Linked DNA regions of Streptomyces sp. 2114.4. The protein of the gene in region 1 interacts with the protein of each later gene in a pairwise test. Links are inferred from orthologs where the notes say so. Each region holds a gene or a part of one and is shown in the gene's direction. Other genes may lie near its edges.

Region 1 (15,867 bases):
GGACCGAGCGTCGGTCGGCGTGCAGCCCGATCACGAGCAGGGATTTGGCGTCGTCGGGGAACGGCATGTGTGTGGTGCGCTGGTCGTAGCGGCGCATGAAGGCCTCCTTCAGCCCGGCGCGGGCGAAGAGGCGGTCGAAGTTGTGGGTGGCGACCGGGCCGACCATCGCTCCGGCGGTATGGAGTGCCTTCAGGGCGTGGTGCGCGCCGGTCGGCTCGGCGATGATCAGTGAGCGGAACATTGTCACCATGTCGTCCGACCTTGCGGACCGTGTCGGTGAGGGCCTCCTTGATCAGACTGTCGGCGGCTGGGGTGAGGGTGAAGGCGTAGCCCTGGGTGAGGTCGTTGCCAGCGCGGGCGGTGACCGGTAGACCTCGTGCAGCCAGTGCAGCGGAGGAACGCCGGCTTCGATGCTGGTGCCGCATCCGGCTTCCACGACGAACGGCAGGTGGTTCAGCAGGCCGGACAGATCGTCGGCGTAGGCCGGGGTGCCGCGCTGTTCCTTGACGCGCATCCCGCCGGCCAGCACGTCCTAGGGAACACGTGGAACACCTACAGCTGAAAACCCGCGCCCCAGGGCTGCTCGCGTTCTCCCCAGGGCTGCTCGCGGCGGATTCCCCGGATTGTGCGGTCCGGATTTAATTGTGGATTCTAAGGCCGCCGGGTCGGATAGCCTGGGAAAATGCTGACAGAAGTCACAGCGACTCGCTACGTCACACCCCTGCGTGAGGGCGGCTCGCTCCCGGGAATCGTTGAGGGTGACGATCTCGGTACGTACGTGATGAAGTTCACCGGTGCCGGGCAGGGGCGGAAGACGCTCGTTGCCGAGGTGATCTGCGGAGAGCTGGGCCGGCGGCTCGGGCTGCGGGTGCCGGAGCTGGTGCCGATGCAGCTCGATCCCGTCATCGGGCTGGGGGAGCCGGACCAGGAGGTCCAGGAGCTGCTGAAGGCCAGCGGGGGGCTCAATCTGGGGATGGACTACCTCCCCGGGGCGCTGGGCTTCGATCCGCTCGCCTTCGAGGTGAGTGCGCGCGAGGCGGGCCGGGTGGTGTGGTTCGACGCCCTGATCAACAACGTCGACCGGTCCTGGCGCAATCCCAATCTGCTGGTCTGGCACGGCGAACTGTGGCTGATCGACCATGGTGCGGCGATGATCTGGCACCACAACTGGCCGAGTGCGCACAAGGCTTCGGCCCGGCCGTACAACGCTTCCGACCATGTGCTGGCCACCTTCGGGCCGGATATCGCGGCGGCCGCCGAGGAGTTCGTTCCGCTGATCACCGAGGAGCTGCTGTCCCGGGTCGCGGCCGAGGTGCCGGACGAATGGCTGGCCGACGAGCCCGGCTTCGATTCCCCGGACGCGCTGCGCCAGGCGTATGTGAGCACGCTGCTGGCCCGCGCCGGGACGATCAGCGAACGGATCACCCTCGGGGAGCCCACCGAGGACAAGCCCTCGCAGGCACCGGAATGGCTGGCCGCACGGCTGGTACGGAGGGCAGTGAAGTGACCGGTCTGCACAACGGGCGCGATGTCTTCGAGTACGCGCTGCTGAAGGTCGTACCCCGGGTCGAGCGTGGCGAGATGATCAATGCCGGGGTGGTCGTGTACTGCCACGCCCGGCGCTTCGTCGAGGCCAGGACCCATTTGGACGAGGCCCGACTACTGGCCCTGGACCCCACGACCGACGTGGCCGGGGTGCGGGCCGCGCTCGGTGCCGTCGAGGGCATCTGCCAGGGCGGCGAGCGGGCCGGACAGGCGGCGGGGGAGGACGCGGGACGCCGTTTCCGCTGGCTGATGGCGCCGCGCAGCACCATCGTCCAGCCGGGCCCGGTGCACACCGGCCTGACCGCCGACCCCGCTGCCGAGGCCGAGCGGCTGATGGAGCTGTTGGTGCGCTGATGGCGCGCTGAGGTGCGCTGAGGTCTTGCGGGTCCGCCGGTCAGGGCGCCCGGTTCCGTCTCCGGTGCGGAATCGGGCGTCCTTTCGCGTGACGTCTTCGGGTGACGTGATCGCGCCAGGTTCCGGCCTGCCTTGCAGGTGAGGTGTGCAACGGCGCGGTGGTGGGGCGTTGACAGCGGGTTGCCGGGCTTCTAGCGTCAGCCCTGCTCAGGGTACTAAGCGGTTGCTCACCCACGGGATCGGTGTGGCGGACCGCTTGTCGAGGTTTCGAGGGTGAGGAGAACCCGCATGTCCACCACCGAGCAGCGCGTTGCCATCGTGACGGGCGCGGCCCGCGGTATCGGCGCGGCCACCGCCGTCCGCCTGGCCGCCGAGGGGCGCGCGGTCGCCGTACTCGACCTCGACGAGGCGGCGTGCAAGGACACCGTCGAGACGATCACCAAGGCCGGCGGCAAGGCCATCGCGGTCGGCTGCGACGTCTCCGACGCCGAGCAGGTCGACGCGGCGGTCGCCCGTGTCGCGTCCGAGCTCGGTGCCCCGACGGTCCTCGTCAACAACGCCGGTGTGCTCCGCGACAACCTGCTGTTCAAGATGAGTGAGACCGACTGGGACACGGTCATGAACGTGCACCTGCGCGGTGCCTTCCTGATGTCCCGCGCCTGCCAGAAGCACATGGTGGACGCCAAGTTCGGCCGGATCGTGAACCTCTCCTCCAGCTCGGCGCTCGGCAACCGCGGCCAGGTCAACTACTCGGCGGCCAAGGCCGGTCTCCAGGGATTCACCAAGACGCTCGCCATCGAACTCGGCAAGTTCGGCGTCACCGCCAATGCCGTCGCCCCCGGTTTCATCGTCACCGACATGACCGCCGCCACCGCCGAGCGCGTCGGCATGGGCTTCGAGGAGTTCCAGGCCGCGGCCGCCACCCAGATCCCGGTGCAGCGGGTCGGCCGCCCCGAGGACATCGCCAACGCCATCGCCTTCTTCACCGGTGAGGCGGCCGGCTTTGTGTCCGGCCAGGTCATGTACGTCGCCGGCGGCCCGCTCAACTGACCGCCCCACCGACTCCAGGAGTACAGGACATGACCGAGCAGGACAGCGGGCTCCCCGAGCTCACCGGCAAGGTGGCGCTGGTCACCGGCGGCAGCCGAGGCATCGGCTACGGCATCGCCGAGGCGCTGGTGGCCCGCGGCGACCGGGTCGTCATCACCGGCCGCAACGAGGACTCCCTCAAGGAGGCCGCCGAGAAGCTGGGCGCGGACCGGGTGATCGGTGTCGCCGGCAAGGCGCATGACGAGGCCCACCAGGCCGTCACCGTCGAGCGCGCGATGGAGACCTTCGGCCGCGTCGACTACCTCGTCAACAACGCCGGTACGAACCCGGTGTTCGGCCCCATCGCCGACCTCGACCTGGGCGTCGCGCGCAAGGTGTTCGAGACCAATGTCGTCTCGGCACTGGGCTTCGCGCAGCGCACCTGGCACGCCTGGCAGAAGGACAACGGCGGCGCGATCGTCAACATCGCCTCGATCGCCGGCCTCAATGCCTCGCCCTTCGTCGGCGCGTACGGGATCAGCAAGGCCGCCATGGTCAACCTGACGCTGCAGCTCGGCCACGAGTTCGCCCCCGGGGTGCGGGTCAACGCGATCGCGCCGGCGGTGGTCAAGACGAAGTTCGCGGCGGCGCTGTACGAGAACCGTGAGGAGGAGGCGGCGGCCGGCTACCCGATGGGGCGGCTCGGCGTCCCGGAGGACATCGGCGGGGCCGCGGCCTTCCTGCTGTCCGACGCCGCCGGCTGGATCACCGGCCAGACCCTGGTCGTGGACGGCGGGCTGTTCCTGAACGTCGGCGTCTGACGGCACCGGGCGGGCCCGGAGGCCCTGCCGTGGTGTGCGTTCCAGGAGACAGCGTCCGTGGTGCCGGTCCCCGTCGGGGCCGGCACCACGTTCGTTCCCCGGCGGACCCGCCGGGGAGACCTGTCGGGGGACCGGCTGGGCACAGGGCCGGTACCGGGGCGGCCAGGACGGGGCCACCGGCCCGCGGACGGCATTGTCAGTGGTCGCCGGTAGGTTCTGGGAGTGAGAACGCAATGCACACCGGAGGTTGTTGACGTGGTGACCGACATGCTGCCCGAATCCTGGCGCGGGGTCCTCGGCGAGGAGTTGGAGAAGCCCTATTTCAAGGAGCTCACCGACTTCGTCGAGCAGGAGCGGGCCGCCGGTCCCGTCTACCCGCCCCGCGAGCAGGTCTTCGCGGCGCTGGAGGCGACGCCCTACGACCAGGTGAAGGTGCTCATCCTGGGACAGGACCCGTACCACGGCGCCGGCCAGGGCCACGGCCTGTGTTTCTCCGTGCAGCCCGGTGTCAAGACACCGCCGTCGCTGCGGAACATCTACAAGGAGATGAAGGAGGAACTGGGCCACCCGGTTCCGGACAACGGATATCTGATGCCCTGGGCCCAGCAGGGAGTGCTGCTGCTGAACGCCGTGCTCACGGTCCGCGAGGCCGAGCCCAATTCGCACAAGGGCAAGGGATGGGAGAAGGTCACCGACGCGGTCATCCGTGCCGTGGCCTCCCGGCCCGACCCGGCGGTCTTCGTGCTCTGGGGGAATTACGCCAAGAAGAAGCTGCCGCTGATCGACGAGGAGCGGCATGCCGTGGTGCAGGGTGCGCACCCTTCCCCGCTGTCGGCGAAGAAGTTCTTCGGCTCCCGCCCCTTCACCCAGATCGATGCGGCGGTCGCCGCACAGGGGCACACCCCGATCGATTGGCGGATCCCTGACCTGGGCTGAGCCGTCCGGCCCGTCCGGCCGATCACGGCGGGGGAGCCCACCACCCGGTGCGTCGCGCACACCGCGCGCAGGTCCCCTCCGGCGGTTAGCGTCGGGGGAACGGCAGTGACCGTGGTGAGCGGATACGGAGAGCACGGTGGTGGACAAGCGGCGGGAGGCGACGCCCGAGGACGGGGTGCTGACCCGGATCGGCCAGGCGATCATGTTGCATCGCGCGGGCGACCGGGAAGAGGCACGCAACCGTCTCTCGGCACTGTGGCACGAGATCGGGCCGCAGGGAGACGCCTTCCACCGCTGCACTCTCGCCCACTACATGGCCGACACCCAGGACGACCCCAGGGACGAGCTCGACTGGGACCTCAGGGCCCTGGAAGCGGCCGAGGGCTTTGTCACCGAACGGCCCGGGAACACCGAGACGCCGGAAGCGCCGAAGGTGGCCGACGGCCCCGGCCCCCGCCACCCCCTCGTCGCCCTCCGGGCCTTCTTCCCCTCGCTGCATCTCAATATCGCGGCCGACTACGCCGCCCTGGACCGGCCTGCCGATGCGCGGGCGCAGCTGCGGCGTGCCCGGGCCTCGGTCAACGCCCTCGCCGACGGCGAATACCGCCAGGGCTTGCGGGACGCCATCGACCGGCTGCAGCTACGGCTCGACGGCACCGCGCGCCACACCCCGTAGAACCGCGGTCCCCACCCCGTGAGGCGGCGCGCTCAGCGCCGCAGCATGCCGTCGAGCGGCTACCCGCCGGATCTGATGCTGCGGGCCTGGATGGGATCGCCGGCCGGTGGCCGGCGGCACGGCACGTATGCTTCCGGCACGCGAGACACCAGGGCCGCGGCGCAACCCAAGGAGCACGAGTGAAGGTCGGCTGCATCGGACTCGGCGACATCGCCCAGAAGGCGTACCTCCCCGTGCTGAGTACCCAGCCCGGGCTCGAACTGCATCTGCACACCCGCACCCCGGCGACCCTCGAACGCGTCGGCGCCGCTCACCGGCTGACCGGGGCACAGCTCCACGGCGACCTCGACTCGCTGCTCGCCACCGGCCTGGACGCGGCCTTCGTGCACGCCGCCACCGCCGCCCACCCCGAGATCGTGAACCGGCTGATCGAGGCAGGTGTGCCGACCTATGTCGATAAGCCGCTCTCCTACGAACTCGCCACCTCCCAGCGCCTCGTCGCGCTCGCCGAAGACCGCGGAGTGGGGCTCGCCGTCGGCTTCAACCGCCGATTCGCTCCCGCCTACGCCCAGTGCCGCGAGCACGCCCGCGATCTGATCCTGATGCAGAAGAACCGGATCGGACTGCCCGAGGACCCGCGCACGCTCGTGCTGGACGACTTCATCCACGTCGTGGACACCCTGCGGTTCCTCGTCCCCGGCGAGATCGACCACATCGATGTGCGTGCCCGGATCCGTGACGGGCTGATGCAGCATGTGGTGCTGCAGCTCTCCGGTGACGGCTTCACCGCTCTCGGCACCATGAACCGCCTGAGCGGATCCACCGAGGAAATCCTTGACGTTTCCGGACAGGACACCAAGCGCCAGGTCGTCAATCTCGCCGAGGTCATCGACCACAAGGGGCAGCCGAGCATCCGGCGCCGCGGCGACTGGGTGCCGGTCGCCCGGCAGCGTGGCATCGAGCAGATCGTCCTGGCGTTCCTGGACGACGTACGGGCCGGCCGGCAGGCGTCCGCCGAGGACGCCCTGCGCACCCATGAGCTGTGCGAACGGGTGATCACCGACGCGCTCGCGCAGTCCGCCTGCTGAGCGCCCGCAGCCCCGCGTACCCGCCGGCGAGCACCAGCGCACCCATCGCCCCGTACACCGCCCAGTCACCGAACCGGGTGTACGGGCTGGTGCCCGCGGCCAGCGGCAGATCGTAGACGGCCGCCGCACTGCGGTCGGTGCCCAGCCGTTCGCCGATCTGCTCACCCCGGGGGCCGTACACCGCACTGATGCCGGTGAGGGTGGCGTGCACCATGGGCCGCCAGTTTTCCGCGGCGCGCAGCGCGGCCAGTGACGCATGCTGGGCGGGCGCCCAGCTGTCCTGGAAGGTCGAGGTCGAGGACTGCGCGACCAGCACACGGGCGCCGTCGCGCGCCAGATGGCGGCTCATGTCGGGAAAGGCGGTCTCGAAGCAGACCAGCGGCCCGATGCGCAGCCCGTCCGCGGCGGCGAGGGGCATCACCACCTGGCCGGTGCCGCGCAGCCGGTCGCTGGGGGCCGCCTTGCCGACCCGCGTTGCCCAGCCCAGTACGGACCGGAACGGTATGTACTCGCCGAAGGGCACCAGCCGCATCTTGGCGTAGCGGTCCCCGGTGGGTCCGTCCGGGCCGATCAGGACCGCGCTCTTGGAGATGCCCGGCCGTTCGGCGTGCGCGGAGTCGGCGTTGATCAGCAGCTCTGCGCCGGTCCGCCGGGAGAGGGCGGCGAGGCGGGCGGCGAGCGCCGGGTGGTCCGCCGGGTCCGTGTAGAGGCTGCTCTCGCCCCAGACGATCAGGCGCACCCCGCGGCCCGCCAGCGACCGGGTCAGGGCCTCGCTGCGGTCCAGGCGGGCCGCGGGGGTGCCGGTCCGGTTCGGCTGGACGACGGCGACCCGCACCGTGCCGGTGATGCGGGGGACCGGCGCCCAGAACCAGGCCATGGTGGCCGCCAGCGCGCACACCAGCAGCCCGGCGACAGCGGGCAGCCGTGTCGCCGGGCGGGCGATCAGCTCTGCCACCGCCGTGTTCACCGCCACCACCAGCAAGCTCACCAGCCACACCCCGCCGACCGACGCCAGCCGCAGCGCGGGCGGCACCTGCCACTGACTGGCGCCCAGCAGCCCCCAGGGGCCGCCCAAGTACTCCCAGGAACGGACCAGTTCGACCATCAGCCAGCCCGACGGCACCAGCACCAGCGCGGCGGCACACCGACCGCCCGTAGCCCGCCGCCCCGCGGCAGCGGCTTCCCCGGACCTCGTCCGCGCGGGCCCCTCGCGCGCCGCCCCGCCCGCCGGGGGCGCGTCCCCCAGCAGCACGCGCACCAGCACTCCCCAGGGGGCCCAGAACGCACCGAGCAGCAGGGCGAGCACGAGGATGAAGATGTGCAGGCTGGGCAGCAGCCACTGGTGGACGGCCAGGATGAAGCCGGTGCCGCCCAGCCAGCCGTCCAGCGCCGCCCGCCGGCGGGTCGGTGCCGACCGCACCAGCAGCAGCCAGGGCACCAGCGCGACATACGCCAGCCACCACCACGACGGCGCGGGGAAGGTGAGGGCCGGCACCGCACCGGCGAGCGCGGTGGCCACCCCCCGGGTCCAGGGGGAGCCGAGCCACCGCGCCGGACGGCCTGGCGGTGTGTCCATGCGGCCTCCCTGGATGCGGCCGGCCCGCTTCCGGTCTTGGCCGGTCGGACGGCCAGTGTGCGCGGCGGGGCCGCCCGGGGAAAGAGCGGCCGCCGCAACGGCCGGACCGGGGGACTCCCGACGGGGGCGGTCACTCACCGTCGACCCATACCTCACGCCACTTCTCGTGGACGACGACGCCGGTCAGCCGCCAGCCGTCGGCGGTGCGCCGGGCGGTGAACTCGTAGCGGCCGGCGCAGGTGTAATTGGGGGCGGTCGGGCCGCCCCCGCCCTCCGTGGCGGGCCCGGCGAGCCGCATCGGGTTGAAGTAGTCGGCCTGGACGGTGGCGGAGTCCCCGGAGGCACCGTCCAGGCGGACGAGGGTGATGCGGCGGTTGACGATCAGATGCTGCCGGATGGCGAAGTGCTGCAGCATCTCGCCGAGCCAGGCGGTGATCTCGTCCACGCCGCCCTCGATGCCGCCCGCGGAGCGGTAGTCGGCCCGGCCGTCCGGGGTGAACAGGGCCCGGTAGCCGGGCCAGTCGCCGTCGTCCACGGCGATGGCGTACCCGGTGATCAGATCATCGAGGGCGAGGCGATCCATGACAGTGGAGTGTTCCGCGCGCTGCGTCATCATCTCAGTTTTCGGCATCCGCAAGGCCCCCGCCAAGAGGCGGGGGCCGTCCGGCGCGGCGTCAGTTCACCAGCGCCGATTCCGGCACGGCATCCGGACCGGTATTCACCCGCCGGGCCTCCCCGGCGGCCTCCCGCCGCTCCTCCGAGTCGGTGAACTGCGTCCGGTACAGCTCCGCATAGCGCCCGTCCGCGGCCAGCAGCGTCTCGTGCGTTCCGCGCTCGACGATTCGTCCGCCCTCGACGACCAGGATCAGATCCGCGGCCCGTACGGTCGACAGCCGGTGGGCGATGACCAGTGCGGTACGGCCCTCAAGGGCCTCGGTGAGCGCTTCCTGCACCGCCGCCTCGGAGGTGTTGTCCAGATGGGCGGTGGCCTCGTCCAGGATCACCACCCGGGGGTGGGCGAGCAGCAGCCGGGCGATGGTCAGCCGCTGCCGTTCGCCGCCCGAGAGGCGGTAGCCCCGCTCGCCGACGACGGTGTCCAGCCCGTCCGGGAGCCCGGCGATCAGGTCCTCCAGACGCGCCCGGCGCAGCGCGTCCCACAGCTCCTCCTCGGCCGCCTCCGGCCTGGCCAGCAGCAGGTTCGCGCGGATCGTGTCGTGGAAGAGGTGCCCGTCCTGGGTGACCATCCCCAGGACGTCGCGCAGCGAGGCGGCGGTCAGTTCGCGGACGTCCACGCCGGACAGCCGGACCGCGCCGGAGTCGGTGTCGTACAGCCGGGGCAGCAGCTGAGCCACGGTCGACTTGCCGGCGCCCGAGGAGCCGACCAGGGCGACCATCTGGCCGGGTTCGGCACGGAAGGAGATGCCGTGCAGGACCTCCTCGCCGCCCCGGGCGTCGAGGGTGGCGACCTCCTCCAGGGAGGCCAGCGAGACCTTGTCGGCGGACGGGTAGCCGAAGCGGACGGAGTCGAACTCCACGGACACCGGGCCCTCGGGGACCGCGCGGGCATCCGGCTTCTCGGAGATCAGCGGCTTGAGGTCCAGCACCTCGAAGACCCGCTCGAAGCTGACCAGCGCGCTCATCACCTCGATATGGGCGCCGGACAGCGCGGTCAGCGGGGCGTAGAGCCGGGTGAGCAGCAGGGCCAGGGAGACGATCGCGCCGGGCTCCAGCCGTCCGCGCAGCGCGAGGTACCCGCCCAGGCCGTAGACGACCGCGAGCGCCAGGGCGGAGACCAGGGTGAGCGCGGTGACGAAGTACGTCTGGACCATGGCCGAACGGACCCCGATATCGCGCACCCGGCGGGCCCGGATGGCGAATTCGGCGGACTCCCGGTCCGGGCGGCCCATCAGCTTGACTAGGGTGGCGCCCGGCGCGGAGAACCGCTCCGTCATCTGGGTGCCCATCGCCGCATTGTGGTCGGCACCCTCCCGGCGCAGCTCCGCCAGCCGCCGGCCGACCCGGCGGGCGGGAAGCACGAACACCGGCAGCAGCACCAGCGCGATCAGGGTGATCTGCCAGGACAGACCGAGCATCACCACGAGGGTGAGCAGCAGCGTCACGATATTGCTGACGACCCCGGACAGGGTGTCGCTGAAGGCCCGCTGGGCGCCGATCACATCGTTGTTCAGGCGGCTGACCAGCGCTCCGGTGCGGGTGCGCGTGAAGAAGGCGATGGGCATCCGCTGGACGTGGTCGTACACGGTCGTCCGCAGATCCAGGATCAGCCCCTCTCCGATGCTCGCCGACAGCCAGCGGGTCACCAGTCCCAGACCGGCCTCGGCGACCGCGATCGCGGCGATCAGCCCGGACAGCCCGAGGACGAGGGACGCCGAGTCGCCGCCCACGATCGCGTCCACCACCCGGCCGGCCAGCAGCGGGGTGGCCACCGCGAGCATCGCGGTCACCGTGCTCAGTACGAGGAACCACAGCAGACGGCGGCGGTGCGGCCGGGCGAAGGCCGTGATGCGGCGCAGGGTGCCGCGGGAGAAGCGGCGTCTGCCCTGCTGCGCGGCCATCGTGCTGTGCAGCGCATGCCAGGCGGTGACTTCCATGTCCATGGGTGGCCTCCGGTGTGCCGGGTCGTCACGGAATCGCCGTGCGTTACCGGCGACATACAAGGAACGTATGACCTCAACCAATGTTGAGGTCAAGCGATTCCGGTGGTTTCACCCGCCGGGCGCGCCGGACAGGGGACCAAAGGCGGCTCAGGCGTCGCACCCGCCCCGGAGCGGACGCTCCCAGATCAGGGGCCGGCCGGCGCCGTCCGGGCCGGTCACCGTCAGCCGGATGCCCGGCCGGCCGTCGGGGAGCGGGGCGGTGACGTCCACGGCGATCTCCACCCGGGCCGGCGCCCGTGACGGTGCCGGTGCCGGGGCCGGGGCGGTCACGTCCGCCAGCGCCTCGCGGAGTGCGGCCAGCAGCTCACGGGCGCCCTTGTCGTCGACCCGGGTGTCGACCGGACCGGTGAACCGGACCGACGGCCGGGTGCCGAGCGCCGCGGTGGCCGCGCCGGCCTCCCGCAGCACCCGGGTGCGCAGGCCGGGCGGGGCCTCGGGCGGTCCCTGCTGCAGCGCGATGATGGCCGTTCTGATCTCCTGGATCGTGGCCTCCAGTTCGTCGACCGCCTGGCCCACCCCCTCCCGCACCTCCGGCACCAGCGCCTTGCGCCGGGCGGTCTCCAGCAGCATCCCGGTGGCGAACAGCCGCTGGATGACCAGATCGTGCAGATCGCGGGCGATGCGGTCGCGGTCCTCGAAGACGGCCAGCCGCTCGCGGTCCCGGTGCCGGTCGGCCAGCACGAGCGCCACCGCGGCCTGCGCGGCGAACTGCGTGCCCAGGGTCCGTTCGGTGTGGCTGAAGCGGCGGTCGCCGGACATCCGGCACAGTGCGAGGGCGCCCAGCACCCGCCCGCTGCTGCGCAGTGGCAGCAGCATCGCCGGGCCGTAGTGCCGCGATATCGGGGAGACCGAGCGCGGGTCGTCGGCGAAGTCGTCGGAGAAGACCGCGAGCCCGGCGTCTATCTGGTGGACGACCGGACTCCGGGGCGGAATCCTGCCGCGGTACGCCTCGGTCCGTACGGCCTCGGACAGCGCGGTGGAGATCGCCACGACCTCCATACCGCCCTCGGCGTGCGGCAGCAGGACCGCCCCGGTCGCCGCCTCGGCCAGCTCCCGGCCCTTCTCCGCGACGACCGTGAGGGCGTTGGCGGTCGTCGAGCCGGTCTCGGGCCCGGCCAGCAGCGCCGTGGTGATGGATGCCGCGCCGTCGATCCAGCGCCGGCGCTGCCGGGCGGCGGAGTGCAGCCGGGCATTGCTCAGGGCGATACCGGCCTCGGTGGCCAGTATCCGCACCAGGTGCAGATCCGCGTCGCTGAACTGCCCGCCGTCGCCCTTCCCCGCGACGGACAGCGTGCCGAACAGCTCCCCCTGCACTTGGACGGGCACCTCCAGAAAGCCTCCGGCGGGCGGCTCACCTTCGGGGGGTGCGCCGTGGGTGACCGGCTCGCCGGGCCCGTTGCCGTCCTCGTCGCGGAGGCTGACGGCGGCGTGGCGCGCACCCGTGAGGGAGGCGGCGGTCTCGGCGATGCGGCCCAGGGCGCGGCCCAGGTCGTGGTCGGAGCCGACGGCCGCCATCGCCTCCAGCAGCTGCGGAAGCCGGGAGACCGGCCCACCGGCGAGCTCGCGCAGGCTCTGCGCGGTGCGGTTGGGGAGATCTCCCGCGGGCTCCGGCGGCTTCAGGACACACCTCTCACTTTCCGGCGGTCCGGACAGTGTAATTCGCCCGAAAGAGTGCTATTGGGGGCTCTCGGGATGCGTGCCCGGGTGGGGTGCCGGGGAGGCGTCGGTGGGCCGGTCACCTGGGTGGCGGTGCAAGGGGTACCCGGGATCCGACAGCCCGCGCTGCCGGTCAGGCCCCGCGGCCCGGCTCGTGGCCATCTATCTTGGCCACGCCCGCCAGGGGCGACTTTGAGACAACCTGAAGCTCAGGCGCACGCCGGGACTTTGAGGGCGCGGCCCGCGGGTAAGCCGTAGACAACTACGTGCACAGCAGCAGAAACACAGGGACTCAGCCGACACACCGCCGCACCACCGACGACCCGGTAACGGGCCGAACCGCCCGGATCGCGCCGGGCGCCCCCCACACCTTCCGAACATCTCCGCCGCAGACGCGTGGCCATATCCCGCGCCTCGGCACGAAAGTGGGCCGGGCCGATGGAAACAGGTCAGTACTACCCGAGACTCGTGGGGCCCAGCAGCGCCCCGGGCGGCACGACCGTGCTGGAACTCCGCGGTGAGCTGGACATTCTCGCCGTGTCGGTGCTGTCCGACCGGCTGGACGAGATCACCGGTACGCAGGGCACCGACCTCGTGGTCGACGTCCGCGCGGTCACGTTCATCGACTGCGCCGGACTGTCCCTGCTGAGCCGCGCCCGCTACCGGACGCGGCAGCGCGGCGGCCGGCTGCGGCTGACGGGCGTCTTCGGCGGCGGGAGCGTCGCCCGGCTGCTGCGGATGACCGGGCTGACCGGCAGCTTCGAGATCCTGTCCGACGAGACCGGGGGCGACGACGGGGGCGGAGCCGCCGGAGCATCCGGATCGACCGCAGTCACGGATACGGCCGCGGTGACGGCCGCGGTCCCGGACACGGCCACGGATACGGCCGCGGTGACGGCCGCGGTCCCGGACACGGCCACGGACGCCGCGGGCACGGCCGTCGCCTGACCCGCGCCTCGCCGCCCGGCCCCCGGACGCCAGGCCGCCGCCCGGCCGTATGCCGCAGAGCGCCGACGGACCGCCCCCGCCCACGGCCCGGCGGCGCGGCACCGGGACTCAGGCCGGCAGGGCCGCCTCGATGGCGGTGACCAGTTCCTCGGCCTCCGGCTCGGTGCGCGGCCGGAAGCGGCCCGCAACCCGGCCCTGGGGATCGATCAGGAACTTCTCGAAGTTCCACTGGACGTCACCGGCCGCCCCTTCGGCGTCCTCGGCGCCGGTCAGCGCCGTGTACAGCGGGTGCCGGTCCGCGCCGTTGACGTCGGTCTTCTCGAACAGCGGAAAGCTCACGCCGTACGTCGCCGAGCAGAAGGTGGCGATCTCCTCGGCGGTGCCGGGCTCCTGGCCCGCGAACTGGTTGCTGGGGAAGCCCAGCACACTGAAGCCACGGTCGGCGTAGCGCTGCTGCAGCCGCTGCAGACCGGAATACTGCGGGGTCAGCCCGCACTTGGACGCCACATTCACCACCAGCAGGGCCTTGCCCCGGTAGTCGGCGAGCGAAGCGGGCTCACCGGTCAGGGTGCGCAGGGGGATGTCGTACAGGCTCACGGGCATGCTCCTCGTCACGGGGCCGCGGATAGGGACGGCCAGCATCCGTGCCAACCGCGCCGCCCGTCCCGATCTTCCCCGGATCGTCGACCGGCCAGGACACGACCGGCCGGATCGCCCCCGCGCGCCACTCCTTGAGCAGCTGGTCGAAGATCGGCGTCTCCCCCTCGGCCGGGCGGCGCGCCTGCGGGGCGGGGGCGGCAGCGCAGGCGGCGGCAGGGCAGGCGGCTGGTGGGGGAGGGAGATCCGCTGAAAGGGGTGCGAGGCGGGCTTCTTGGCGTCCATGCCCGGACTCAACCGGAAATCGGCCCCCGAGTTGCGGGACGCGGCCGGGGCGGTCCCGAGATGCCCCTGCGGTGGTGACGGGCAGAAGATACGTTCGCGCGTGACGGAGGGGCCGGTGGATGTTCCACCGGCCCCTCCGTCAGCGACAGTCTTGTCCGTCACCCCACCCGGCCGCCGCTGTGGGTACGGGGCGGGGGTGCGCCGGGCGGGTCAGCTCCGGCACAGCAGCGCGGCAAGGACCTCCCGCAGCGCCGCCTCGGGGTCGGCCACCCGCCCCTCGGCCCGCCACGCCACGAACCCGTCGGGGCGCACCAGCACCGCACCCTCGGGCGTCGTCCCGTGCTTCTCGGCCCAGTCGGCGCCGTCCTCGGGAGCCAGGTCGTCGTTCGGACCGGTGCCGATCAGGTAGCAGTCCAGCCCGAGGGAGAACTCCTCGTTGGCGCCCTTGACCGCGGTGCGCCACATCTCGCCGTCCGTCCCGGTCAGCAGGACGAAGGACTTCTCGTACAGATCGAGGGTCGAGCGCCGCTCGCCGCCGGCCCGCAGCCACATGTGCGGGGCGCGGGTGCCCGGTTCGCCCGTGAGCCGCATCTGGTCGGGTACCACCGGCAGCGTGGGGTCGGCGCCGACGACCGCGCCCTGCGGATAGCAGTACCCCAGGGCGACGGTGAGCACCCCGCGCTGCCGGCCGCCGGCCGCCCCGGGGGCCGGTGCGTACCCCGGGTGGCTGTGCTCGGCCGAGCGCGCCGAGGCGCGGGCGCTGGTCTCCCGCGCCACCGGCTGCCGCTCCGCCTCGTAGGTCGCCAGCAGCTCCGGGCCCGCCGCGCCGTTGAGCACGGCGGCGAGCTTCCAGGCCAGGTTGTGGGCGTCCTGGATGCCGGTGTTGGAGCCGAACGCGCCGGTGGGGGACATCTCGTGGGCCGAGTCGCCGGCGAGGAAGACCCGGCCGTCCGCGTACCGCTCGGCGACCCGCTCGGCGGCGTGCCACGGGGCCTTGCCGGTGATCTCAACTGCCATGCCCGGTACGCCTGTTGCCCGGCGGATGTGGTCGATGCACCGCTCGTCGGTGAAGTCCTCCAGGGTCTCGCCCGTGTCGGGGTGCCAGGGGGCGTGGAAGACCCAGTCCGCCTTGTTGTCGACCGGCAGCAGGGCGCCGTCGGCCTCGGGGTGGGTCAAGTAGCAGGCGATGAAGCGGCGGTCGCCGACGACCTCGGCGAGCTGCGGCGCGCGGAAGGTGATGCTCACGTTGTGGAACAGGTCGCCGGGCCCCGTCTGGCCGATGCCCAGCCGCTCGCGGACCGGACTGCGGGGCCCGTCGGCGGCGATCAGGTAGTCCGCGTGCACGGTGGACAGCTCACCGGTCTCCCGGTTTCTCAGCGTCGCCCGCACCCCCTGCGCGTCCTGTTCGAAGGAGCTCAGCTCGGTGGAGAACCGCAGGTCACCACCGTGCTCGCGGGCACAGCGCACCAGTACGGGCTCCAGGTCGTTCTGGCTGCACAGGCACCAGGCGGACGGGCTGATGCGGGCCAGCCCGCCGCCCGGGTCGATCTCCTTGAACAGCCACTCGTGGTCGTCGCCGGTGAGCGAACGGGCCTGCAGGATCCCGTGGTTGTCGGCCAGGACCGACGCGGCCTCGCGGATCCCCTGCTCCGCGCCGGCCACCCGGAACAGTTCCATG
Region 2 (15,253 bases), 1.8 Mb from region 1 along the record:
CGGCGGACAGATGCTGACCCTGCGCGGACTGGGCGGCGAGTACCCCGAGATCTTCCTGCCGCTGTACGGCGCCCACCAGGCCCACAACGCCGCGGTGGCGCTCGCCGCGGTCGAGGCGTTCTTCGGCGTCGGCTCGGACCACGCCCGCACGCTGGACATCGACACCATCCGCTCCGCGTTCGCCGCGGTCAGCTCGCCCGGCCGGATGGAGGTCGTACGGCGCAGCCCGACGGTCGTGCTGGACGCGGCACACAACCCCGCGGGTGCGCGGGCGGCGGCCGAGGCGGTCACCGAGGCGTTCGGGTTCAGCCGGCTGGTGGGTGTCGTCGGGGCCAGCGGGGACAAGGACGTACGCGGTTTTCTGGAGGCCTTCGAGCCGATCTTCGCCGAGGTCGTGGTGACACGTAATTCCAGCCATCGTGCGATGGATCCCGATGAGCTGGCCGCCGTGGCCGTCGAGGTCTTCGGCGCCGAGCGCGTGCAGGTCGAGCCGCGGCTCGACGACGCCCTGGAGGCGGCGATCACCCTCGCCGAGGAAGAGGGCGAGTTCTCCGGAGCGGGTGTGCTGGTGACCGGCTCGGTGATCACGGTCGGCGAGGCCCGGCTGCTGATGGGAAGGGGCTGATCATGCGCACCCTGTGTGCGAGCACCCTGATAGGTGAATTCTTCGTGATCGGCTTCGCGGGCCTGGTGGCGATGCAGATGACCGACCTGCCGGCGGCCACGGTCTGGACGGTCAGCGGCATCGGGATGCTGCTGAGCCTCCTGCTGTGCGGGATGCTCAGCCGCCCGGGGGGCGTCCAGCTCGGCTGGGTGCTGCAGCTCGCCCTGATCGCCGCCGGTTTCGTGGTCCCGACGATGTTCTTCCTGGGCGCGGTCTTCGCGGCCCTGTGGTGGGCGTCGGTCCACTTCGGACGCAAGATCGATGAGGCGAAGGCCCGTTGGGCCGCGCAGGCCGAGGCGCCGGGCGAGCCGGCCTGAGACAGGGCGCGGGCGCCGCCCCGGGCCCCGGGGAAGGTGGCCGGGGGCGGGGCCGCCCGGGGCCGGGTCACCCATGTAGCCTCAGTTCACCCGCTGACCATTGTTCATATCCAGGGAGTTCCTCCGTGAGCCAGCGCACCCTCGTCCTCCTCAAGCCCGACGCCGTCCAGCGCGGTCTGATCGGCGAGATTCTCGGCCGTATCGAGAAAAAGGCCGGCTGGACGATCAGCGCGCTGGAGCTGCGCAGCCTGGACCGCGCGCTGCTCGAGCAGCACTACGCCGAGCACGTCGGCAAGCCGTTCTACGAGCCCCTGGTCGCCTTTATGTCCTCCGGGCCGGTGGTCTCGATGGTCGTCGAGGGCGAGCGGGTGATCGAGGGCGTGCGGACGCTGGCCGGTCCGACTGACCCGATTGCCGCGCCGGGTGGGTCCATTCGTGGGGACTTCGGAACGATCACCCGAGAGAATCTGATCCATGCATCGGATTCCGAAGAGTCCGCAGAGCGTGAAATCAAGATTTTCTTCCCCGGCATCTCCTGACGTCTCGTCAGCTACACACCCCTCGTGACCAGGGGCGACCGAAAAAAACATCGGTCGCCCTTTGGTGTATACGACACGATCGGGGGAACGCATCATCGCGACACGACGTCACCATTAAGGGGGGCGGGTGCGTGTACGGCTGACAATGGCGAAACAGCCTCCCGACGTGTTCGAGTGGGCGCACTACGAACTACGATGGAGGCTTCCGCGCCGCACAGCGCATCACCTCCTGCCGACCTCCAGTAAGCATTCGCTCCAGTTGGGAAGGCCAGACGTATCCTCATGGGGAACAACATGTCGTTCATCGGCCGTGACATGGCTGTCGACCTCGGGACCGCCAACACGCTGGTGTACGTCAGGGGCCGCGGCATCGTCCTCAACGAGCCGTCGGTCGTGGCCATCAACACCAACACCGGCGGGATTCTCGCGGTAGGTGCTGAGGCGAAGAAGATGATCGGGCGCACGCCCGGCAACATCGTCGCCGTACGGCCCCTGAAAGACGGCGTGATCGCCGATTTCGAGATCACCGAGCGGATGCTCCGCTACTTCATCCTGAAGATCCACAAGCGGCGCTATCTGGCCCGCCCGCGGGTCGTCGTGTGTGTCCCCTCCGGCATCACCGGCGTGGAGCGCCGCGCGGTCATCGAGGCCTCGACCCAGGCCGGCGCGCGCCAGGTCCACATCATCGAGGAGCCGATGGCCGCCGCGATCGGGTCCGGCCTGCCGGTGCACGAGGCCACCGGCAACATGGTCGTGGACATCGGCGGCGGTACCACCGAGGTCGCGGTCATCTCGCTCGGCGGCATCGTCACCGCGCAGTCCATCCGGGTGGCCGGCGACGAACTCGACAACGCGATCATCCAGCACATCAAGAAGGAGTACAGCCTTCTGCTGGGCGAGCGCACCGCCGAGAGCATCAAGATCACCATCGGTTCGGCGTACGACCTCGAGCAGGACGAGCACACCGAGATCCGCGGCCGTGACCTGGTCTCCGGCCTGCCGAAGACCGTCGTCATCTCGGCCGCCGAGGTCCGCAAGGCCATCGAGGAGCCGGTCAACTCCATCGTCGACGCGGTCAAGACGACGCTCGACAAGTGCCCGCCGGAGCTGTCCGGTGACGTCATGGACCGCGGCATCGTGCTCACCGGAGGCGGCGCCCTGCTCCGCGGCCTCGACGAGCGGCTGCGCCGCGAGACCGGTATGCCCATCCACATCGCCGAGGACCCGCTCGACTCCGTCGCGCTCGGTTCCGGCAAGTGCGTCGAGGAGTTCGAGGCGCTGCAGCAGGTCCTCGACTCCCAGCCGCGCAGGTAGCACGGCCCGGGTCCCGCTCCACGCCGCGGACGCCGAACGGCGTCCGCGGCGGTCGGGGCCCCTGGCGACCCCGGCCGGTCCGCCCGGCGGATCGCTGATATACAGGCACAACATCCCGACAGACACGGTGTCCTGACGCTTCATCATCCGGCGCCGTCACATCAGGCACAACGCTCAACTCCCGAACGAGACCGGCGGGGCCCGCAGCCGGCCGGTCCTACGAGGAAGGACACGGCCGCCGCACGTGAGGGACACACGAGAGAGCCGGCTGCTGCTGGTGCTGCTGATCGCGATCGCGTTCGCGCTGATCACGGTCGATATCCGCGGCGGCGAACAGTCCCCGCTCGATGGTGCCCGGCAAGCCGCCGCCTCCGCCTTCGGCCCGGTCGAGGGCGGCGTGGCCCGCGTCGTCAATCCGGTCGGCAACGCCATCGGTGCCGTGCGGGACTCCGGCCGCCGGCACAACCGGATCAGCACGCTGGAGCACGAGAACGAGGCGCTGAAGGCCAAGCTCGGCTCCTCCGACCGCAACCGCAGCCGCGCCGCCGAGCTCGACAAGATCCTCAAGACCGCCGGCACCGGCCAGTACGGCATCAAGGGCGCCCAGGTCATCGCCATCGGCTCGGCCCAGGGCTTCTCCTGGACCGTCACCATCGACGCCGGCCGCCGGGACGGCATCGCCCGCGACATGACCGTCCTCAACGGCGACGGTCTGGTCGGCCGGGTCACCACGGTCGGCGCCGACACCTCCACCGTCCTGCTGGCCGCCGACCCCGACTTCACCGTCGGCACCCGTATGGAGAAGACCAACGAGATCGGCTTCGCCAACGGGCAGGGCGTCCGCTCGCTGCGCGTGCAGCTTCTCAACGGCAAGGCCAACATCAAGCGGGGCGACCGCCTGGTCACCTTCGGCTCCAGCCGGGACAAGCCGTTCGTGCCCGGGGTGCCCGTCGGCAGGGTCGTCAAGGTCGAGCCGTCCAACGGCGATCTGACCCGCAACCTCCAGGTCCGGCCGTTCGTCTCGTTCTCCCAGCTCGACATCGTCGGCGTGGTCGTCGCACCGCCCCGCCAGGACCCCCGCGACACCGTCCTGCCGCCTGCGCCCGCGAAGCCCAAGCCGACGCCGACGGTCACCGTCACGGCCACCCCCTCCGCGAGCGCTTCACCCAGGAGCTGACCGATGCGCATCAACCGGATCCTGCTCTCGGCCCCGCTGGTGGTCGTCGCCCTCGTCATCCAGGTCACCATTCTCGCCAGACTCCAACTTCCCGGTGCGGTACCGGATCTGCTGCTGCTCGTCGTGGTCGGCCTCGCGCTGGTCTACGGCCATGTCGGCGGCGCGCTGGTCGGCTTCTTCGCCGGGCTGCTGGCCGACCTCGCCCCGCCGTCCGACCACGCCATCGGCCGCTATGCGCTGGTGCTCTGCGTCATCGGCTATGCCGCGGGTCTGACCAAGCCGGACTCGGGCCGGCACCGCTCGGCGACGCTTCCGCTGCTCGTCGTCCTCGGTGCCGCCGTCGGCTCGACGCTGATGTACGCCGGCGTCGGCTCGCTGGTCGGTGACACCGCCGCCCGCCACGTCGGCATCGTCGGACTGCTGCTCAGCGCCACCCTCTACGACCTGCTGCTGGCCCCCTTCACGGTTCCTCTCGTGATGGCTGTGGCGCGGAAAACCGAGGGCGATCTGCTGGCCGGCGACAGTTCCGGCAGCCAGAGCGGCGGGGCCGGCAGCCGCGATGCGGGATACGGCTGGCTCACCACCGGCACGGGACTCAAGGCCAGCCGCGGTGCCATGAAATCCCTGCGCACGGGCACGGGCATCGGCAGCCAGCGCGGCAGCCTGCTCGGCAAGTCGGCCCGCGACAAGGTGGGCCGCATCAAGGGGGTCAAGCGACTGTGACGCCCTGTCTCCTTCCGATCACCACCCCTCGTGGAGGCGCTGCGCGCCATGAGTAATCTCCCGGAAACCCGGACCTCCCGGGTCAGCGTCCGGCTCATCGCGATCCAGATCCTGGTCTTCTCCCTGCTGCTCACCCTCGGCGGCCGGCTCTGGTATCTGCAGATCCGCAACGGCCAGGAGTACGCCACCGAGGCGAAGAACAACCACGTTCAGCAGGTCATCGAGCCCGCCACCCGCGGCTCGATCCTCGATGCGCGGGGGGTGCCGCTGGCCGACAACCAGACCCGCCTGGTCGTCTCCGCGAGCCGTACCGATCTGCTGAAGATGAAGGACGACGGCAAGGCCGTGCTCGGCCGGCTGGCCAAGGTGCTCGGGATGTCCGAGAAGGAGATCCGCAACAAGGTCCGGCTGTGCGACGCCAAGACCCCGCAGCCCTGCTGGAACGGTTCGCCCTACCAGCCGATCCCGATCACCGACGAGGCCACCACCCAGCAGGCCCTCCAGATCCGCGAACGCTCCGAGGCGTTCCCCGGCATCAGCGCCGAACCCACCGCCGTACGGCGCTACGCCGAGCCCGGCAACGCCAACACCGCCCAGGTGCTCGGCTACCTCTCGCCGGTGACCGACGAGGAGATCAACAAGGCCAAGAACACCCGCTCGCCGTTCCTGCGCTCCGACCAGATCGGCCGGTCCGGTCTGGAACGTACGTACGACCGCTATCTGCGCGGCAAGGCCGCCGTCACCCGCTATGAGGTCGACAACCTCGGCCGGGTCATCGGCCAGGCCAAGAGCGAGAAGGGCCAGGGCGGCGCGAGCGTCGTCACCAGCATCGACGCCCGCGTGCAGGCCATAGCGGAGAAGCAGCTCGAGCAGGCCATGAAGGACGCCCGCAAGGTGCACGACAAGAACACCGGCACCAACTACAAGGCCGACTCGGGCGCCGTGGTCGTGATGGAGGCCAAGACCGGCCGGGTGGTGGCGATGGCCTCCAACCCCAGCTACGACCCCAACGCCTGGGTCGGCGGCATCTCCGGCAAGGACTACGCCCACCTCACCGGCAAGGACTCCAACTACCCGCTGCTGAACCGCGCCATCCAGGGACAGGCCGCCCCCGGCTCGATCTTCAAGGTCATCTCGACCACGGCCGCGATCAACGCGGGCTACGACTTCAACGGCCACTACCCCTGCACCAGCTCGTACAGCATCGGCGGCCAGACCTTCAAGAACTTCGAGGGCGAGGGCCACGGCGACATCAGCCTGGGCCGGGCGCTGGAGGTCTCCTGCGACACCGTCTTCTACCGGCTCTCGCACGAGGAGTGGAAGAAGGACGGCGGGGACAAGCCCAAGAAGGACCCCAACGACTGGTTCTACAAGACCGCCCACCAGTTCGGCCTCGGCAAGGAGACCGGCATCGACCTGCCCAACGAGGTCACCGGCCGGGTCCCCGACCGCAAGTGGAAGACCGACTTCTGGAAGGCCAACAAGGACGGCTGGTGCAAGCAGGCCAAGGCCTGGCCCAAGAAGAAGGACTTCGGTACCAAGCTCGCCCGTGAGGGCTGCCTCGAAGGCATGAAGCTGCACGCCTACGACTCCATCAACTACGCCATCGGGCAGGGCGACACCCTCGTCACACCGATCCAGATGGCGACCATCTACGGCGCGATCGCCAACGGCGGCACCCTCTACAACCCGACCGTCGGCAAGGCCGTCGTCAGCCCCGACGGCAAGAAGGTGCAGCAGATCAAGCCCACGTCGCACGGCAAGCTGCCGGACAGCCCCAAGACGCTCCAGCAGATCGATTCCGCGCTGGCGGGTGTGGCCACCCGCGGTACCGCCGCCTGGCGCTTCCAGGGCTGGCCGCAGGACAAGATTCCGATGCACGCCAAGACCGGTACCGCCGAGGTCTACGGCAAGCAGACCACCTCGTGGTTCGCGACGTACACCAAGGACTACACGATCGTCATGACGATCGCCCAGGGTGGTACCGGCTCCGGCGCCTCCGGTCCGGCCGTACGCAACATCTACAACGCCCTGTACGGAGTCGACGAGAAGGGGGGCATCAACCCGAAGGCCGCCCTGCTGCCGAAGCCCCAGGGCTCGCTCCCCAAGATCGAGGGTGACGGGACCATCGAGGCTCAGCCCATCAAGCCCTACGTCCTGCCGTCGCCGTCGCCGTCCGCATCGGAGAGCCCACAGTGACGACCAGCCCTACCTCCCGGGCGTTCTCGATCCGGCGCTACACCCCCGAGCTCGGTACCTGGGGCAAGCTGACGGCGCGTGATTCGGTGCTGCGCAAACTGGACTGGGTGCTGCTGCTGTCCTGCCTGGTGCTGTCGCTGATGGGGTCGCTGCTGGTCTTCTCCGCCACCCGCAACCGCACCGAGCTCAACCACGGCGACGAGTACTACTACTTCCTGCACCATCTGCTGAATCTCGGTATCGGCCTGGCGCTGGCCGCCGGCACGATCTGGCTCGGGCACCGCACCCTCCGCGGCGCGGTCCCGATCCTCTACGCCCTGTCGGTCGTGCTGGCGCTGCTGGTCCTGACGCCGCTGGGCGCCACCATCAACGGTTCGCGTTCCTGGCTGGCGATCCCCGGCGGCTTCTCGCTCCAGCCCGCGGAGTTCGCGAAGATCACCATCACGCTCGGCATGGCGATGATCCTGGCGTCCCGGGTCGACGCGGGGGACCGCCCGCACCCCGGCCACCGCACCGTCGTCACGGCCCTCGGCCTGGCGGCCGTCCCGGTCGCCGTGATCATGCTGATGCCCGACCTCGGATCGGTGATGGTGCTCGGCGCCGTCATCCTGGGCGTCCTGCTCTCCTCCGGCGCCTCCAACCGCTGGATCCTCGGACTGGTCGGCACCGGCGTCGTGGGCTGTGTCGCCATCTGGCAGCTCGGGCTACTGGACGCCTACCAGATCGCCCGCTTCGCCGCGTTCGCCAACCCGAGCCTCGATCCGGCCGGCGTCGGCTACAACACCAACCAGGCACGGATCGCGATCGGCGGCGGCGGACTGACCGGCTCCGGGCTCTTCCACGGCAGCCAGACCACCGGCCAGTTCGTCCCCGAACAGCAGACGGACTTCATCTTCACCGTCGCCGGTGAGGAGCTCGGCTTCCTGGGCGCGGGCCTGATCATCGTGCTGCTCGGCGTCGTCCTGTGGCGCGCCTGCCGGATCGCGCGCGAGTCCACCGAGCTCTACGGCACCATCGTCGCCGCCGGGATCATCGCGTGGTTCGCCTTCCAGTCCTTCGAGAACGTCGGGATGACCCTCGGCATCATGCCCGTCACCGGCCTCCCCCTGCCGTTCGTCTCCTACGGCGGCACCTCGATGTTCGCCGTCTGGATCGCGATCGGGCTGCTCCAGTCGATCCGCGTACAGCGCCCCCTGTCGGCTTCGCGCTGACGCCGCCTCACTGCCTGAGGTGGAGCTCGAACCACAGCGAGGTGGGCCGCGGCAGGTCCTCGGGCGGCGTCGTGCCCCAGTCGTCGGCGAGGTGGCCGGTCAGCAGGAGCCCGTAGTCGTCCGGCTGCCCGCCGGGCACCGGCCGCGGAATCCGGACCGGTGCCCGGTCGTGCACGCTGATCCGCAGGCCCTGCCCGGCGGTCAGCATCCGCAGCAGGATGTCCGCCGTGTGCGGTGTGTGCAGATGCGCGCGGGTCACCGCCTCCGAGGTGAGCAGCACGGCGGTGTCGAGGAGCGGGGAGAGCGGGGTGCGGCGCAGCACGGCGTGGACGAAATCGCGCGCGGCCTTGGGGGCGGTGGGGGTGCTCGGTGCGGTGAGAACGTACGGCCTGGCGCCCGCCGAGACGCGGAGGCGTGTCCGGGTGACGGGCGCGGTTGAGGGGTGCACGGTGTCTCCCTCCCCTGGGGGCGAGTGAGTGGCGAGCGGGTTGCACGCTCGATTCGTACTCTGCGTACTCGGTTCGTCACACAGAGTAACCCACCTGGTGTGTGCGGCGCTACCCGTTCCCGCGGACCCCTGCCGCGGACCGCGCGGTGGGGCGGTTTCCCCGTCCGGGCGGGTGGCCCCGGCCGGGGCGGGTGGCTAGCCTCGATGCATGGCGGACACCGTGCGGGAAATCGAACGGAAGTACGAGATCGACGACGGTGCGCGGCTGCCCGACCTGGCCGGCGTCGGCCGGGTCGCCACCGTGGCGGAATCGGGTGTCGAGGAGCTGGACGCCCGCTACTACGACACTCCTGACCAGCGCCTCGCCGCCGACGCCCTCACGCTGCGCAGACGCACCGGCGGCAGGGACGCGGGCTGGCACCTGAAGCTGCCGGTTGCGCCGGGCGTCCGGGACGAAGTGCGGGCGCCGCTGTCCGACACACCGCCCCCGGAGCTGACCGCGCTCGTCCGGTCACGGGTGCTGGAGGAGGAACTGGTGCCCCTCATCCGGCTGCGGACGCGGCGCACGGTCCGGGTGCTGCACGATGCCGGGGGCGCACCGCTCGCGGAGCTGGCGGTGGACGAGGTGCACGCACAGCGGGCGGGGAAGTCCGCCAAGAGCGGCGCGGGCGGGGCCCGGTGGCGCGAGATCGAGGTGGAACTGCTCGGGGGCGGCGACAGCGGGTTGCTGGACGAGGTCGGCCGGGCCCTGGTCGCGGCCGGGGCGCGCCCCGCCTCAGCGGAGTCGAAGCTGGCGCGGGCACTCGCCGAGACGGGCCTGGCGCGCGAGCGCCCCGCACGTCCCGGCGCGGGAGGGGAAACGTCCCGCCCCCAAGGCTCCGGCAAACGCGGAGGCAAGGCCATGACGGCGAAGAACAAGGCCACGGCCGGGAACAACAAGACCACGGCCGGGAACAACAAGACCACGGCCGGGAACAACAAGACCACGGCCGGGAACAACAAGACCACGGCCGGCAAGAAGAAGGAACCCACCGCCGGAGACGTGGTGCTCCGGTACGTCCGCGAGCAGGTACGGGTGATCATCGAGCTGGATCCGGCGGTACGGCGCGATCTGCCCGACTCGGTACACCGGATGAGGGTCGCCACCCGCCGGCTGCGCAGCGCCTTCCGCTCGTACACGAAGGTGCTCGACCGCGCCGTCACCCGGCCCATCGGCCTGGAGCTCCAGTGGCTGGCGGCGGAGCTGGGGGTGGACCGGGACCGCGAGGTGCTGACCGCGCGGCTGCAGCAGGCGCTGGCCGAGGTGCCCCGCACGCTGCGGCTCGGCCCGGTGGCCGCCCGGCTGCGCATCTGGTCCGAGCGGCGCCGCGCCGACGCGCGCAGGGAAGTGCTCTCCGTCTTGGACGGACCCCGCTATCTGGAGCTGCTGAAGACCCTGCACGCCCTCCTTCAGGAGCCGCCGCTGCGCCCGGCCGCGGACCGGCCGGCGCCCGACGTGGTGGCCGGCGCCGTGCTGAAGGACTACCGGCGGCTGGCCCGCCGGGTGGAGGCCGCGCTGGCGGCCCCGGCCGGGCAGGCGCGGGACGAGGCGCTGCACGGCGCCCGCAAGGCCGCCAAGCGGACGCGGTACGCGGCGGAGGCCGCCCGTCCGGCGCTCGGCCGGCCGGCGAAGAAGTTCGCCAAGCGGATCAAGCGGGTGCAGCAGCTGCTGGGCGACCACCAGGACAGCGTGGTGGCGCGCGGCGCGCTGCGCGAGCTGGCCACCCAGGCACAGCGGGCCGGTGAGGGCGGCTTCACCTTCGGTCTGCTCCACGGGCGTGAGGAGGCCCGTGCGGCGGACCGGGAGCGGGAGCTGCCACGCCGGTGGAAGAAGGCCTCCCGGCGCAAGCACCGGGCCGCGCTCCGGCCGTGAGCGCGCGGCGGTGGGGCGCACCACGGCGGGCCGCCTCACCGCACGGCGGCCGGCCGCCGCACCACGCGCTCCCGGCCCGGCCGCCAGCCGCCTGCTCAGCAGGGGCGCCGCGGCCTGCCGGCTCGCCGTGCGAGGGGGTGGCTTCGAGCGGTTACGCTTGAGAGTCGCCCCCTGCCAGCTCACGAAGGTTCGAGATGTCTGCCGAGTCGGTCTTCCCGCAGCTCGAGGCCCTGCTCCCGCATGTGCAGAAGCCCATTCAGTACGTCGGCGGTGAGCTGAACTCCACCGTCAAGGACTGGGACTCCTGTGATGTGCGGTGGTCGCTCATGTACCCGGACGCCTACGAGGTCGGTCTGCCCAACCAGGGCGTCATGATCCTCTACGAGGTCCTCAACGAACGCGAGGGCGTGCTGGCCGAGCGCACGTACAGCGTGTGGCCGGACCTCGAAGCGCTGATGCGTGAGCACCACGTCCCGCAGTTCACGGTCGACGCGCACCGCCCCGTCGGCGCCTTCGACGTGCTCGGTGTCTCCTTCTCGACCGAGCTGGGCTACACCAACCTCCTCACCGCCCTGGACCTCGCCGGTATCCCGATGGAGGCCAAGGACCGCACGGAGGACCACCCGATCGTCCTGGCGGGCGGCCATGCGGCCTTCAACCCCGAGCCGATCGCGGACTTCCTGGACTGCGCGGTCGTGGGCGACGGCGAGCAGGCGGTGCTGGAGATCACCGAGATCATCCGCGCCTGGAAGGCCGAGGACCGGCCCGGCGGCCGGGATGAGCTGCTGTTCCGCCTGGCGAAGACCGGCAGCGTCTACGTCCCCAAGTTCTACGACGTCGAATACCTGGCCGACGGGCGGATCTCCCGTGTCGTGCCGAACCGCTCCGGCGTCCCGTGGCGGGTGTCCAAGCACACCGTCATGGACCTGGACGAGTGGCCCTACCCCAAGCAGCCGCTCGTCCCCCTGGCCGAGACCGTCCACGAGCGGATGTCCGTCGAGATCTTCCGTGGCTGCACCCGCGGCTGCCGTTTCTGCCAGGCCGGCATGATCACGCGCCCCGTGCGGGAGCGAAGCATCACCGGCATCGGCGACATGGTGGACAAGGGCCTGAAGGCCACGGGATTCGAGGAGGTCGGCCTGCTGTCGCTGTCCTCCGCGGACCACACCGAGATCGGCGACATCGCCAAGGGGCTCGCCGACCGGTACGAGGAAGACAAGATCGGCCTGTCGCTGCCCTCGACCCGGGTGGACGCCTTCAACGTCGATCTTGCCAACGAGCTGACGCGCAACGGCCGTCGCTCCGGTCTGACCTTCGCGCCCGAGGGCGGCTCCGAGCGGATGCGCAAGGTCATCAACAAGATGGTCTCCGAAGAGGACCTGATCAGGACCGTCTCCACGGCCTACGGCAACGGCTGGCGGCAGGTGAAGCTGTACTTCATGTGCGGTCTGCCGACCGAGACCGATGAGGACGTGCTCCAGATCGGCGACATGGCGGTCAAGGTCATCGCCGAGGGCCGCAAGGTCTCCGGACAGAACGACATCCGCTGCACGGTCTCCATCGGCGGCTTCGTCCCCAAGCCGCACACCCCCTTCCAGTGGGCGCCGCAGCTGTCGGCGGAGGAGACGGACGCCCGTCTCGAAAAGCTCCGGGACAAGATCCGCGGCGACAAGAAGTACGGCCGCTCCATCGGCTTCCGCTACCACGACGGCAAGCCCGGCATCGTCGAGGGCCTGCTCTCGCGCGGCGACCGCCGCGTCGGCTCGGTCATCCGCGCCGTCTACGAGGGCGGCGGCCGCTTCGACGGCTGGCGCGAGCACTTCTCGTACGACCGCTGGATGAAGGCCGCCGAGGAGACGCTGCCCGGCTTCGGCGTCGACGTCGCCTGGTACACCACCCGCGAGCGGGAGTACGAAGAGGTCCTGCCCTGGGACCACTTGGACTCCGGCCTCGACAAGGACTGGCTCTGGGAGGACTGGCAGGACGCGCTCGACGAGACCGAGGTCGAGGACTGCCGCTGGACTCCGTGCTTCGACTGCGGCGTCTGCCCGCAGCTCGACCTCGACATCCAGATCGGCCCCACCGGCAAGAAGCTGCTGCCCCTGACCGTCGTCAAGTAGCGCCTCCCGTATACCTCTTCGGCCCGGTCCCCGCACCCCGGGGGCCGGGCCGTGGCGTACTCCTGCACAATGACGTGATGTCACCGCAGCTCATCGCCCCCACCGCCCGCGTCCATGCCTCCTTCCTCGCCGCGATGGACGAGTTCCGCGCCGACGGCGCCGAGCAGGTACCGCACTCCAACCTCGCCCGCGAGCTGCGGACTTGGGCCACCCGCTGGCCGACCGTGGAGGGGTTCGCGGAGTACGTCGACGCGATCAGCGGCGCCCCGGGTGAGGTACGCGCCGACGGGGTGGTCCCCACGACCACCCGGTGGTGGGTGGCGGACGGCAGCTATCTGGGACGGGTCACCTTCCGCCACCGCCTCACCGATGAACTCCTCCACTACGGCGGCCACATCGGCTATGGCGTACGCCCCGGTGCCCGCCGCCGTGGCCACGCCACCGCGATGCTGCGCGCCGCACTGCCCTTCGCCCATCACGAGCTGGGCATCGACCCGGTGCTGGTCACCTGCGACCACACCAACACCGGCTCGCGTAAGGTCATCGAGGCCTGCGGCGGGGTCTTCGAGGACCAGCGGGGGGAGAAGCTGCGCTACTGGATCCACGCGGCCGCGCCCGCCGCCGGAGAGCAGCCGCACCGGCGCGTCTGAGGGGCCGGTGCACCCGCGGTACGGCGACGGAAGAACCAGGGGGAGGGGCCGGATGGAGCCCACCGACAACGAGCGGCGGGTGCCCGCCCGTTACGCGCCGGGCGAGGGCTGTGTGACCCAAGTGGTCCGTATTCCGGTACGGATCGTGGTGCTGGTCCTCGTGGTGCCGGTGCGCCTGGTGTGGGACGCGCTGACCGCCGCCGGCCGGGCCGTCGACCGGAGCGTGCTGCGCCCCCTCGGCCGCGGCCTCGCCCGGCTGTGGCGCACCCTCGTCCTCGCCCCCCTGGCCTGGGCCTGGCGCACCCTCGTCGTGCTCCCGCTCGGGTGGACCTGGCGCACGCTGGTCGTCGCCCCGCTGGGGTGGCTGTGGCGCGCCGTGCTCGCCCCGGTCGGCCGGGGGACCGGCAGGGCGGTGGCGTGGCTGGTGCGGCAGCTGCTCGTGCTCCCCGCGCAGTGGCTGTACACCCACGTACTGACCCCGGTGGGGCACGGCCTCGCCTGGCTGCTGCGCGGACTGGGCGCGGCCCTGCGGTGGGTGGGCCGCGCGTTGTTCGTGTGGCCGTGGGTGGCGCTGTGGCGGTATGTGCTGGCGCCCGTCGGCCGGGGGACCGGCGCGGTCCTGGCATGGCTGGTCCGCCTGCTCGTCGTCGTGCCCGCCCAGTGGCTGTACGTCCATGTGCTGACACCGGCCGGACGGGGCCTCGCCTGGCTGGTGCGCGGCCTCGGCACCGTTCTCGCCACGCTCGTGCGGTGGCTCGTGGTCGTGCCGCTGGTCACCCTGTGGCGGTATGTGCTGGTGCCCGCCGGGCGGCTGTCGGCCGCCGTGGTGACGGCGGTGGTGCGCGAGACGGGAGCGGCGCTCGGGCACTGCTGGCGGGCCGCGGGGATCATCTCCAGGGCCCTTGGCCGGTTTCTCGCCGCGGTGCTGCGGTGGGTCCTCGTCGAGCCGCTGCGGTGGGTGTACCGCACGGTGCTCACCCCTCTCGGGCACGGCATCCGGGACGGCATCTGGCGGCCGGTCCGGCAGGCCCTGCGCACCGCCCGCGCGACCGTGCGGCAGACCCGCAGGGAGATCCGGCGGGCACTGTTCGGCGCCCCCGCCGAGCCCCGGCCGGCCACCGCTGCCGAGCCCCGGCGGGAACCGGGAGCCCCCGGCACACGTACTCTAGGTAGCAGTACGACCGCACTCACGAAGGACTGAACGACACTGGGCAAGCGACAGCCCGAAGGCCCGCCGCCCGCACCGGCGGTGCAGCGCATCCGACTGCGCTACACCAAGCGCGGCCGCCTCCGGTTCACCAGCCACCGCGACTTCCAGCGCGCTTTCGAGCGGGCGCTGCGCCGCGCCGAGGTCCCCATGGCCTATTCGGCGGGCTTCACCCCGCACCCCAAGGTGTCGTACGCCAACGCCGCCCCGACCGGTACGGGCAGCGAGGCCGAGTACCTGGAGATCCAGCTCACCGAGCACCGCGATCCGGACACGCTGCGCACCCTGCTCGACGCGTCGCTGCCGGACGGGCTCGATGTGACCGACGCGGTCGAGGCCCGCACCAGCGGCCTGGCCGACCGGCTCCAGGCCTCGGTGTGGGAGCTCCGGCTCGACGGGGTCGAGCCCCGGGAGGCCGGTCGCGCGGTCGAGGCGTTCCTCGCCGCGGACGAGGTGCTGGTCGAGCGGCGGACGAAAAACGGCATGCGGACCTTTGACGCACGGGCCGCGGTGACGCGTCTGGAAGCCACCGGTCACGCCGGCGATAGGCCCGACGGCAAAGCCTGTGCGATACTGCGGCTGGTTGTTCGGCATCTGACACCTGCCGTTCGACCCGACGACGTCCTGTCCGGCCTCCGAGCTACGGCCGACCTGGCGCCGCCGGTCCCCGCAGCGGTGACCAGGCTGGCGCAGGGGCTGCTCGATGAGGAGACCGGCGCGGTGACCGACCCGCTTGAGCCCGACCGCGACGCTGCCACGGCCGCCCCACCCA

The links.
Region 2: the proteins of CFW40_RS03425 (region 1) and ndk interact in binary tests that used the Escherichia coli proteins (3 or more experiments, as listed by UniProt). The link is inferred for Streptomyces sp. 2114.4 from one-to-one orthologs.

The regions. Positions count from the first base shown.
Region 1 is NZ_FYEY01000001.1:800,571-816,437, reverse strand. What follows is about bases 2,966-5,850. They hold CFW40_RS03425 (uracil-DNA glycosylase), read left to right. Parts: upstream 2,966-4,016; coding sequence 4,017-4,685; downstream 4,686-5,850. Other genes in these bases: CFW40_RS03415 (Gfo/Idh/MocA family protein), read left to right, coding at 5,541-5,850; CFW40_RS03420 (hypothetical protein), read left to right, coding at 4,825-5,361; CFW40_RS03430 (SDR family oxidoreductase), read left to right, coding at 2,979-3,749. Also shown: CFW40_RS36960 (hypothetical protein), read right to left, coding at 1-250; CFW40_RS36955 (hypothetical protein), read right to left, coding at 293-514; CFW40_RS03445 (HipA family kinase), read left to right, coding at 683-1,507; CFW40_RS03440 (DUF3037 domain-containing protein), read left to right, coding at 1,468-1,899; 3-oxoacyl-ACP reductase FabG, read left to right, coding at 2,188-2,949; more of CFW40_RS03415, read left to right, coding at 5,851-6,449; lnt (apolipoprotein N-acyltransferase), read right to left, coding at 6,418-8,025; CFW40_RS03405 (nuclear transport factor 2 family protein), read right to left, coding at 8,156-8,638; CFW40_RS03400 (ABC transporter ATP-binding protein), read right to left, coding at 8,700-10,643; CFW40_RS03395 (GAF domain-containing protein), read right to left, coding at 10,791-12,218; CFW40_RS03390 (STAS domain-containing protein), read left to right, coding at 12,798-13,307; CFW40_RS03385 (glutathione peroxidase), read right to left, coding at 13,416-13,904; CFW40_RS03380 (FAD-dependent monooxygenase), read right to left, coding at 14,400-15,867. UniProt on the Escherichia coli protein: Excises uracil residues from the DNA which can arise as a result of misincorporation of dUMP residues by DNA polymerase or due to deamination of cytosine.
Region 2 is NZ_FYEY01000001.1:2,552,811-2,568,063, reverse strand. What follows is about bases 1-2,813. They hold ndk (nucleoside-diphosphate kinase), read left to right. Parts: upstream 1-1,106; coding sequence 1,107-1,520; downstream 1,521-2,813. Other genes in these bases: CFW40_RS11180 (rod shape-determining protein), read left to right, coding at 1,815-2,813; CFW40_RS11190 (DUF4233 domain-containing protein), read left to right, coding at 628-981; CFW40_RS11195 (folylpolyglutamate synthase/dihydrofolate synthase family protein), read left to right, coding at 1-625. Also shown: more of CFW40_RS11180, read left to right, coding at 2,814-2,834; rod shape-determining protein MreC, read left to right, coding at 3,079-4,011; rod shape-determining protein MreD, read left to right, coding at 4,015-4,734; mrdA (penicillin-binding protein 2), read left to right, coding at 4,783-6,933; rod shape-determining protein RodA, read left to right, coding at 6,963-8,144; CFW40_RS11155 (ATP-binding protein), read right to left, coding at 8,152-8,592; CFW40_RS11150 (CYTH and CHAD domain-containing protein), read left to right, coding at 8,801-10,504; CFW40_RS11145 (TIGR03960 family B12-binding radical SAM protein), read left to right, coding at 10,699-12,624; CFW40_RS11140 (GNAT family N-acetyltransferase), read left to right, coding at 12,702-13,274; CFW40_RS11135 (hypothetical protein), read left to right, coding at 13,327-14,475; CFW40_RS11130 (TIGR03936 family radical SAM-associated protein), read left to right, coding at 14,524-15,253. UniProt on the Escherichia coli protein: Major role in the synthesis of nucleoside triphosphates other than ATP. The ATP gamma phosphate is transferred to the NDP beta phosphate via a ping-pong mechanism, using a phosphorylated active-site intermediate.